DNA from 2 places in the Lysinibacillus sp. CD3-6 genome. Region 1 is predicted to be linked to the other one. Evidence: riboswitches for the same ligand, from Rfam matches in the RefSeq annotation. Region 1 holds a riboswitch; the other holds the start of a gene.

The links. A riboswitch is a leader RNA that binds a small molecule or an ion and turns the genes downstream of it on or off. The one in region 1 is predicted to bind lysine.
Positions count from the first base shown of each region.
Region 2: it holds a riboswitch for lysine, as region 1 does, so the genes downstream of both, FH508_RS12005 (transporter substrate-binding domain-containing protein) here and FH508_RS01200 (amino acid permease) in region 1, are expected to answer to the same signal.

Region 1 covers NZ_CP085880.1:245,617-251,184, reverse strand. The annotation lists gene FH508_RS01210 (purine-cytosine permease family protein) at 1-1,325, shown strand, start outside; gene FH508_RS01205 (hypothetical protein) at 1,406-1,690, opposite strand; gene FH508_RS01200 (amino acid permease) at 1,693-3,156, opposite strand; lysine riboswitch at 3,241-3,416, opposite strand; gene FH508_RS01195 (CynX/NimT family MFS transporter) at 3,595-4,800, shown strand; gene FH508_RS01190 (nitric oxide synthase oxygenase) at 4,842-5,568, opposite strand, start outside.
Region 2 covers NZ_CP085880.1:2,479,164-2,484,731, forward strand. The annotation lists gene FH508_RS11995 (amino acid ABC transporter ATP-binding protein) at 459-1,190, opposite strand; gene FH508_RS12000 (amino acid ABC transporter permease) at 1,204-1,929, opposite strand; gene FH508_RS12005 (transporter substrate-binding domain-containing protein) at 2,208-3,059, opposite strand; lysine riboswitch at 3,179-3,364, opposite strand; gene odhB (2-oxoglutarate dehydrogenase complex dihydrolipoyllysine-residue succinyltransferase) at 3,713-4,957, opposite strand; gene FH508_RS12015 (2-oxoglutarate dehydrogenase E1 component) at 5,054-5,568, opposite strand, start outside.

The DNA of each region.
Region 1 (5,568 bases):
ATGGCACTGCCAAAGAGCTATTTTTTACATGGTTTGCCGCAAGTACCGTTTCAACAACACTTGTAACAGGATCTCTAGCTATCGTATTAGGGTTGAATTTTTGGTGGTCACTTGTTGCTATCCTATTAGGACACGGCATAGGAGCTGCAATTATGGCACTCCATTCTGCCACTGGTCCTAAAGCAGGTTTACCGCAAGTAGTACAAAGTAGAGCACAATTTGGCTACTTCGGAGCTATATTGCCAATGTTAATCATTCTAATCATGTATTTAGGCTACGGAGCTACAAATACCGTTCTAGTTGGACAAGGAATGCAGGAAACACTTGGCCTTAATATGAACGTAACGGTTATTGTAAGTCTAATCCCAATGGTATTACTAGCTATTTTTGGACAAGGCTTACTTCAAAAGTCGATGAAAATCTATACAATTGGCTTTACAGTAGTATTTATTATTTTGTCGATTATGATTTTAACGAATGTTTCAATGGAGCTTTTAAATGCTGGTAATTTTTCTTTCAGCCAGTTTTTATTAATGACTTCCATTTGTGTAACATGGCAGATTACATATGGTCCATATGTATCTGACCATTCAAGATTTATCCATCCTTCACAATCTAAAAAGGTATTTACTTATAGTTACCTTGGAAGCTTTGCTAGTTCAGTTTGGTTAATGGTTTTAGGTGCAGCCATTGCCACTATGGTTGTGAATGGTAACGTTATGGCGCAAATTAAAGATATGGGCTCATTAGGTTTCATTATTGCACTATTATTATCTCTTGGTGTCCTCGTTATTAACTCCTTAAATATTTATGGAGCAGGCATTATTATATTATCGATTGCAAGTAACTTTTTAACGTTTAAAACATCTGCGAGACTACGGACAATTACTTCCATCGCAATTGGTATTATTATTGCCATTATTGCAACTTGGAGCTCAAGCAATTTTATGGCTAATTTCCAATTATACTTAGGGTTTATTTTATTCTTTATTATCCCTTGGAGTATGATTACATTAACTGATTTTTATATTTTAAAGAGAGTACATTACCCTCCAGATGAGTTCAACAAGAAGGATGGCATTTTCGGAAAAATTAATATACCTACAATGATTATTTACTTGTTAACTATCTTTATTCAAATTCCGTTTATTAATACGGAGTTATATGTAGGTCCTATTGCAAAAATGCTAAATGGATTGGATATTGCATGGCTTGTCGGTGGTGCGGTTTCTTTCCTATTATATATTAGCTTTTCTAAATTAACGGCACCTGCCAAGCTTTCTGTTGATGTTTATCCAACGGCTAGTGTGCCTGAGAATAATTAATAAATATGGTTCGCCAGGCTTCCCCAGGCCTTTTTAAAGCCCCTGTATAGTAATTTCATACAGGGGCTTTACTTATGTTATTAAACATCTACCTTTTCGATGTTGCGGATTGCTAAATAGGCAATGACTATCCCTATAATTGCTAATGTTATCGGGATTACGATAATATCATTCAATGAAAATGCACCCGTATTTGTAGAAACAACCATCACAATCAACAGAGAGGACAGTATTGTTGTTGGTACGGAGTATTTTTTCATACCAAAATACAATGGAATTAGTGCCATACTGGATGCCGCTACAGCATTCATTAATACGGAAGGAATGCGAAAAAGCTGCCCTCTAATTAATAGGACAGCTTTCATTTCTATTTCTCTACTTTTAAATCACACTGTTGCAGTGGAATCATTTTCGTTTTATGTTTTATTTTATAGCCCAACCACAAGGCGATAAACAGTGGTATCCCGATATAAGAAACAAGGACACCATACCAGTCAACCGAATCACCTGTGAAAGCTGTATAATTTTGACCAATTACAACAATCATACACAATGTAAATGCAAAGAGTGGTCCGAATGGATACAGCTTTGCTTTATATGGTAGTAATTTTAGGTCTAAGCCTTGCGCTTCATACGCTCTACGGAAGCGATAATGACTAAATGCAATACCAAGCCATGCAATGAAGCCTGACATCCCCGAAGCGTTTAAAAGCCACATATAGACAACGCCATCACCAAAGAATGATGCTAAAAATGCTAGGCAACCGACTGCTAATGTTAGCAGTAATGCGTAAATCGGAATTCCGCGACGGCTAAGCTTTGCGAAAATTTTAGGTGCGTGTCCATCTACTGCTAATTGCCATAACATACGTGATGATGCATATAACCCCGAATTACCTGCAGACAACATCGCTGTTAATATAATGGCATTCATTAATGATGCAGCAAAGGCAATACCTAAGCGGTCAAACACTAGTGTGAATGGTGAAACAGCAATATCTTCAGATAATAAACGAGCATCTGTAAATGGAATTAACATCCCAATTGCTGCAATGGCTAAAATGTAAAATAAAATAATTCGCCAAAAGACTGACTTAACCGCTTTCGGAATATTTTTACCAGGATCATCAGTTTCCCCAGCAGTGATTCCTAATAGCTCTGTCCCTTGGAACGAGAAGCCTGCTGCTAGAAATATGCCGAATGTAGCAAGGAAGCCACCATGGAATGGACCATCACTTATAAAGAAATTCGTAAAGCCGACTGGTGCTTGTCCTCCTAAAATACCAAAAATCATCAATAGACTGACGATAATGAAAACAATAACAGTCGCAACTTTTATCATGGCAAACCAATATTCACTTTCACCATAGCTTTTTACAGAAAGTAAATTGAATGTTAGTACGATCGCAATAAATATGACTGTCCATAGTGCCGAAGAGCTGTCTGGGAACCAGTACTTCATTATAAGAGAAACTGCTGCAATTTCAGCGGCAATTGTAATCGCCCAGTTATACCAGTAGTTCCAGCCAAGTGCAAAGCCAAGCGCTGGATCTACAAATTTTGTTGCATACGTACTAAATGAACCTGATGACGGCATATAAGCTGCCATTTCACCCAAGCTTGTCATTAAAAAGTACACCATAATGCCGATTAATGCATAAGCAAGAAGTGCACCACCTGGTCCAGCCTGTGCTATAGCACCACCACTGGCTAGAAATAGCCCAGTTCCGATAGTACCACCTAACGAAATCATTGTTATATGGCGGCTTTTTAATTCTTTTTTCAACTCTGGTGCTTTATGACCGAGCTGATTAACTTTTATTTCACTCACGTTAAAGCTTCCTTCCTTTTATAAGAGGCAATAAAAATGCCATCACATGAACGTTGTGATGGCTAAGTAAATCCTCTGTTTCTTCAAAATGATAGCACAACACGTTGTCCAACGTGACAGTTCTGTTCCTTTCGGAGACAGCCCCAGCATGAGGTTTTCAAGTCCCCTCACACTTCGGCAATATTTCCTTTCAGCTAACATCTTCAATGCTTGTCATCTCCACTAGCTTACTAATAAATACCGCGACCTCTACCTCAATACAAACATGAGGCATATAATTATTAAATTTATGATGTGTCTTAGTTTAACATACGACCTAAGACATTTCAATAAAACGATTAATGTTCTGTATTTTATGAATATTCTACTATTTTTATTAATGTGATAAAGTGTTATAGTGGTTCGAATTATAACTGTTCTATCAGGGAGGTACTTATTTTGACAACTAACGAAGAATCTACTTATCCTAGCAGAAAGATTAACTGGAAGGGCACAACGCTCTTATTAGTTATCGGTGTAATTTTTCTTGCTTCGACATTACGTATGCCATTAACGGTTGTAGGACCAATTATTTCCTTCATTCGTGAGGATCTCGGTATATCTAACGTACTTGCAGGCTTTCTAACAACAATTCCATTGCTTGCATTCGCACTAGTGTCACCTATTGCCCCAATCGTTGCAAGAAAACTAGGACTAGAACTAACTCTTTTTCTATCAACCATTTTATTAGCACTTGGGATTGTACTGCGCTCACTTGGAACAACAGGGTTACTCGTATTCGGTACAATGATAATAGGTGTAGCTATTTCATTTGGTAACGTCCTCATCCCAGGGTTACTTAAATTAAAATTCCCTTATCATGTTGGTTTACTAATGGCATTCTTCACAATGTCCATGAACTTAACGGCTGGTATTGGCGCTGGTATTAGTTATCCTATAGCCAATGCATCTCTTGGCTGGCAAGGTGCACTTGCCATCGCTATAGCTCTTGTCGTCGTGACTATCTTAATTTGGATTCCTCAATTAAAATTTAATAAGCCTGAACCAACTGTAGCTACTACGAAAACTCGTATACCACTGTGGAAATCACCAGTTACTTGGGCAGTCACTGGCGCAATGGGTTTACAATCGTTATTATTTTATACAACTGCAGCTTGGATTCCTGAAATCTATATTGCCCAAGGAATAGCAGCAGATCGTGCAGGTTGGATGTTTTCAATCATGCAAATTTCCCAAGTACCTATGGCTCTAGCTGTACCGATTATCGCTAGTAAAATGACATCACAACGACCTCTCGTTTTGATGTTTACTGCTTTTTATGTTGTCGGCTTTACTGGCCTTGTCATGGAATGGACTAATCTCGCTGTATTGTGGATGATATTGCTAGGATTAGCAGGTGGCGCTTCATTTTCACTTGCAATGATGTTCTTTACTCTTCGTACTCGTACGGCATTTGAAGCAGCTGATTTATCGGGCTTTGCACAATCATTAGGCTATTTATTAGCCGCAGTTGGCCCTATTTTATTTGGTTACCTACATGATTTATTTGGCGGTTGGAACATCGCTGGCTGGCTATTCGTTGTCGTTGCAGTATTACTATTCTTCTGCTCATTTAGAGCTTCTAGAAACGAATATATAAATTAAAAAAAGCAGCTCATCCTACTATGAGCTGCTTTTTTACATTTTTAATAAGGCGGTTTTTGATAAAAGAAATTCGGTGTATTATAAACATTGACATAAGGCTTATGGAAAATATGCGTTGTTGCAGGTGATAATGGGGGAATCAACCAAGTCCAATTGCCTGTTAAGTCGCGACCTGCCTTCTGCTCAGCTTCTTCAAATAACTTAAATTGCTGTGCAGCAGTATGATGATCGACTATACTTACACCATCTTCTTTAAAGGAAAACAGTACAGCAATATTTAATTCAACTAATGAGCGATCACGCCAAAGCGATGCTTGCTTAGTCGTATCGAGCCCAAAAATTTCAGCGATTTTCGGCAACATATTATAACGATCAGTATCAGCTAAATTACGTGCCCCAATTTCTGTCCCCATATACCAACCATTGAAAGGAGCCGCTTGAAAGTCGATTCCAGCCATTTGAAAACGCATGCTTGAAATAATCGGCACCGCATACCATTTCAACGCTAGTTCCTCCACTTGTGGGTGCTCAGGATGGCGAATTACAACTTCTAGTACATCTTCACGTGGTATTGAAAACAATTGTGGTTGACGGTCATCCACCTGGATAACGAGTGGTAATACATCAAATGCTGTGCCCTCGCCCTGCCAGCCTAGCGATTCACATACTTTTGTAAATGGTACAGAATGTGGGTCACCAACAATGCCAGCTTCCGTCTCATAGCCTGCATAACGGATCAACTGATGATTCCAAATCTTTACTCTACCA
Region 2 (5,568 bases), 2.2 Mb from region 1:
ATTTTGGTTGTTTTGTGGAGAAAAAACTATAGAAGGCTATATTTTGTCCTTAATAAAGAATTGTTTACCTATTTCAACTTATTAAAATCTATACTCGAGGTGTTGTTATGAGTTTCGGTGGTGTTCCGCAATGGTTCTTTATCATCGCAGTCGCATTTGCCATTTGCTTTATTTTATTTGCAGAATGGAATTCTAGAAAATAAGTGAGTCCATTTAGATGGACTCACTTATTTTTGTCTACATAACGTAATAAAGCAGTTTATACTTGATGCCCATTGCAATTTTTATCCTCTGTTTATTAGTAATTAAACAGGGCGTTTCTCTACCATCATATCTAGTTGATACGTAAGACACAACCGACCTTATGTTAGCGAAGATTGTGCCAGCGGAAAGCATCGCACATAATGGAAATCAACGGTAGTTGAACAAAAATGACTGAAGATAAACCTCCGTTGAAATTACTTCAATGTTCGTTTTAAAAATTCTTTTGTACGTTCGTGTTCTGGGCTTACTAACACCTTGGATGGTGGCCCTTCTTCAACAATTACGCCTTTATCCATAAATACAACTCGGTCTGCAACTTCTTTAGCAAACTCCATTTCATGCGTAACAATCAGCATCGTATTTCCTGCATTGGCTAACTCACGCATTACTTTTAACACTTCCCCAACCATTTCTGGATCTAGAGCAGAGGTAGGTTCATCAAATAACATCACATCAGGATTCATAGATAGTGCTCGAGCAATTGCCACCCGTTGCTTTTGACCACCCGAAAGCTGTCTTGGCTTTGCATTAACATATTGGTCCATCCCAACTATTTTAAGATATTTCAAAGCAGTCTTCTCAGCTTCTTCTTTCGAACGTTTTAACACTTTAACCTGTCCTACAGTACAATTTTTTAACACATTGTGATTATTAAACAAATTAAACTGTTGGAAAACCATTCCCAGATGCGTCCGATAAGCTTGAATGTTATGCTTTTCGTGTAAAATATTTTCCCCTTTATAAATAATTTCTCCGCCATTTGGTGTTTCAAGTAAATTGATGCAACGCAGAAGGGTTGATTTACCTGATCCTGATGAACCGATTAAACATACAACCTCTCCCTTTTCTACTTTAAAATTCACATCTTTTAATACTTGGTTACGACCAAATGATTTACTTAAATGATCTATTTGAATGATTGCCATTTGTTCGTTCCCCCTAGTCAATTTCTTTCAGTTCTTTTTGATAAGCATCAGGTCCATCAAGACGTTTTTCTACATATAGCAAAATTCTTGAAGCCGTAAATGTCATGATGAAGTAAAGCACACATGCGACAAAGAAAGATTCGAAATAACGGAAGTTATTACCCGAAATCGATTTTGTTTGGAAGAATAATTCTGTTACACCAATTACACTTAAAACAGCAGTATCTTTAATATTCATAATTAATTGGTTACCTGTTGCAGGTAAAATGTTACGTGCAACTTGCGGTAATACAACATGCATCATAATTTGCACATGCCCCATGCCAATCGCAGAAGCAGCCTCGTATTGTCCTTTATCGATTGAGACAATCCCACCACGTACGATTTCAGCCATATACGCACCCGTATTCAATGAAACGACTAAAATACCAGCAGTAATAAAGTGCATATCGATGCCAAAGGCAATATCTAGTCCGTAATATACGACCATTGCTTGTACAATCATTGGTGTACCACGGAAAAATTCAACATAGCATGTCAGTATAAAATTAATACATTTTAATAAAATATGTTTTATACTTTTTTTTCGAACTGGAATGGTATGCATAATCCCAATAAAAAATCCGATGAATGCACCAATAATTGTACTGATTGTTGAAATGAGTAACGTATAATACGCTCCTCGTAAAAACATTTGCCAGTTGTTTTCTATAATAGAAATAATCCATTCTAAACTCATGATGTTCCTCCTAACAACGTGTTGTTGCTTGATATCAATTATGCCTTAGCGAAATCATCTTTTCATTTGAATGAATAAGCTTTATTCAAATTATGTGACACACTTCTTAGACATGCATTATTCAGTTTGACTTTCTCTCTGAATCAACTAATTTATAATAGAGACTGTCCCAAAGTCACTTAAACTTTTGAAGTAAAACACTGCTTGAATATGAAAAAATAGCATACGAGAAGACAGCTCAGTATACTATTTTTTCGATTAGGACAGCTCCAGTGATATTACTGTGCTGCTGGTTGTTGCAAAATAGCTTCTTCCATAATGTTTTGGCGATCATCTTCTGAAATACCTTTTAAAATTTCATTGATTTTCTCTAGACTCGCGTCACCTTTACGTAAACCTACTGCAATAGAAGTATTAGAAATATCTGTATCAAATCCTTCTTCAAATGATACAAATGTAAATTTATCATTAGCTGCTGCTGCTGAAATACCTTCTGGACGTTCAGCTACATAGCCATCAATTTTGCCAGCTTCTAAAGCTACACGCATTGCAGAGAAGTTTTCCATCGCTGTTTGCTTTTCTACACCTTTAATTTGATCGATAACATTATAGTTCGATGTATTTAGCTGAGATGTAACTTTTGCACCTGAGAAATCTTGAATTGATTTGGCATTTTCATACTTGCTACCTTTTTTAATAACCATTACGAAATCAGAAGTATAGTAGTTTTCAGTGAAATCAATTGTTTGTTTACGTTCTTCTGTTGGAGACATCCCTGCTACAATTGCATCAATTTTTTTGGATTGAAGCGCAGGTACTAAACCATCCCATTCCATTTTTACAACGACTAGTTTTTTGCCTAAACCATCAGCGATTTTTTTCGCCATTTGTACATCATAGCCGCCTGCAAACTCTGCATTATCAGCAATTTTTACTGCGCCGTTAGAATCATCTTGCTGTGTCCAGTTAAATGGTGGATAACCTGCTTCCATCCCAATGCGGAATTCTCCACCGCTTTCATCCTTTGCACCATCTCCTGTTGCTTTTTCATCCTTGTCACTAGTACCACAAGCCGCTAACAGGATTGCTGTCATTGCTGTTAACATAAATAACAACCATTTTCTTTTCATCTAAAACTCCCCTTTTCTGTAAAAAAAATAAAGCAACTGTACAAAAAAAGACCTAAGTTCTGAACTTAGGTCTTACCTTTTATTAACAGTTGCCCAAATCCTCACTATAATTTCCATGTTTCCGAGATAGCACAACCTAGTAAACTGGAATTATATTTACTAGGACAGTCCTGCACTTATTCACTGCAGACCCAGCATAAAAGTACGAGCTCCTTTTATACTTCGGCGATATTTCCTTCTCCATTACGTCTTCGCTTGCTTTAACTCAGCAATGGACTAATAAATACCGCGCCTCTACCTCACGAAAAACAAAAGTGAGGTTTGTTTATTTAATTGTTATATAGATATTACTATAAAGCTAGCATATTCGTCAAGATAGTTTTATCATTTTTCTGACTAATGACAAAATTAGCCTATAATCCTTCTTAAATCCATAAATTAAGTAGAATATCATTAAAAACGTTTGGCATTATTTCACAAATTTTTATTATTAAAAACAATAATTATAAACCATAAGAATCTATTTTTAAGTTCAACAAAGGCCCTTTAGACCTTGAAGTATTTTTTTCGAAAGTACATCTTAAATTAAACGGACTACAAAAAACCCTACAAAACAGTTCATTTTGTAGGGTTTTCGCATGTCATTTATGGAATTAAGAATTTAATAATAAATCTTCTGGATTTTCAAGTAACTCTTTAACAGTTTTAAGGAAGCCTACAGAATCTTTACCATCGATAATACGGTGGTCATAAGATAATGCTAAGTACATCATTGGGCGAATTTCTACTTCACCATTTACTTCTACTGGGCGTTTTTTAATTGAGTGCATTCCTAAAATAGCCGCTTGTGTACCGTTCATAATAGGTGTTGACATTAATGAACCGAATACACCGCCATTTGTAATTGTGAATGAACCGCCTTGAAGATCAGCTAAACCTAATTTTTTATCGCGTGCTTTTTTAGCTAGGTCAGCAATTGAATCCTCAATTTCAGCGAAGTTTTTACGGTCTGCATCACGAACAACTGGTACTACTAAACCTTCTTCAGTTGATACAGCTACACCAATATCAAAGAAGTTATTTAAGTGAATTTCATCGCCAACGATTTGAGCATTCACATAAGGGTATTTTTTAAGTGCTGCAACAACAGCTTTTGTGAAGAATGACATGAAACCAAGTTTAGAGCCTGTAGACTCAAAGAATTGATCTTTTTTACGAGAACGTAATGCCATAACATTAGTCATATCAACTTCATTGAATGTTGTAAGCATAGCAGTCGATTGCTTAACTTCTAATAGACGTTTAGCAATTGTTTGACGACGACGGCTCATTTTTTCAACTGTTACACGTGAATTATCTACAGCTACTGCTGCTTGTGGCGCTGCAGCTGGTTTAGCTTGAGGTGCTGCTACAGGTGCTGTACCATGAGCTGCAACATCTTGTACACGTACACGACCTTGTGGATCAACTGGGGATACAGCTGCAAGATCGATTCCTTTTTCACGAGCAAGTTTACGTGCTGCAGGAGATGCGATTACACGTTCGCCAGAAGTTTCTTCCACAACAGGTGCTGCTGCTGGTGTTGGTGCAGCTACAGCTTGAGCAGCCGCTGGTGTTGGAGCTTCTGCAACTGGTGTTGCTGCTGGTGCAGGTGCCGCACCTTCGCCCGCTTCTACAACTGCGATTACTTGGCCTACAAGAACAGTATCGCCTTCTTCAGCTAAAATTTGTGTTAACACCCCAGCTTCTTCAGAAATGATTTCAGCATTTACTTTATCTGTTTCAAGTTCAACGATGAATTCACCTTTTTCCACGCGGTCGCCCACTTTTTTAACCCACTGTGCAATACTACCTTCTGTAATCGATTCTGCTAATTCAGGGACTTTAATTTCAGCCACTTTCATTTCCTCCTTTGATTAACGTGCATGCGTTTCATGCACATAAAGGGCTACCGCCATAGGCACGTAGCCCAGCTTCCAGTAATAATGATATGTTTAGTTTACTTTTACCGTTTCAGCAACTGCTTCTTCAATTAGAGCTGATTGAGCTGCTTTATGAGAATCTGCATCACCTTCTGAAGTTGAGCTCATTGCAGGACGACCTACATAACGAAGCTTTTTACCTTCAGATAGTTCATATAATGTTTCCAATGCGTAATTCCAAGTACCTTGGTTTTTAGGTTCTTCTTGTACCCATACAATTTCTTTAACATTTGGATACTTAGCAATAATATCAGCAACTTGCGTCGTTGGGAATGGGTAAAGTTGCTCTACACGAACAATGTGTAAGTGATCGAAGCCTTCTCCATCTTTCACGCGGTCTGCTAAGTCAATCATTACTTTACCAGTACCTAATACAATTCGTTCAACAGATTTAGTTTTTGAGCCTAAACCTGGTTGTTCGATTACTTCTTGGAATGCGCCATTTGCTAATTGTTCAGCATTTGCTGCAGCTAATGGATGACGAAGTAATGATTTTGGTGATACAACAACTAATGGACGCACACCTT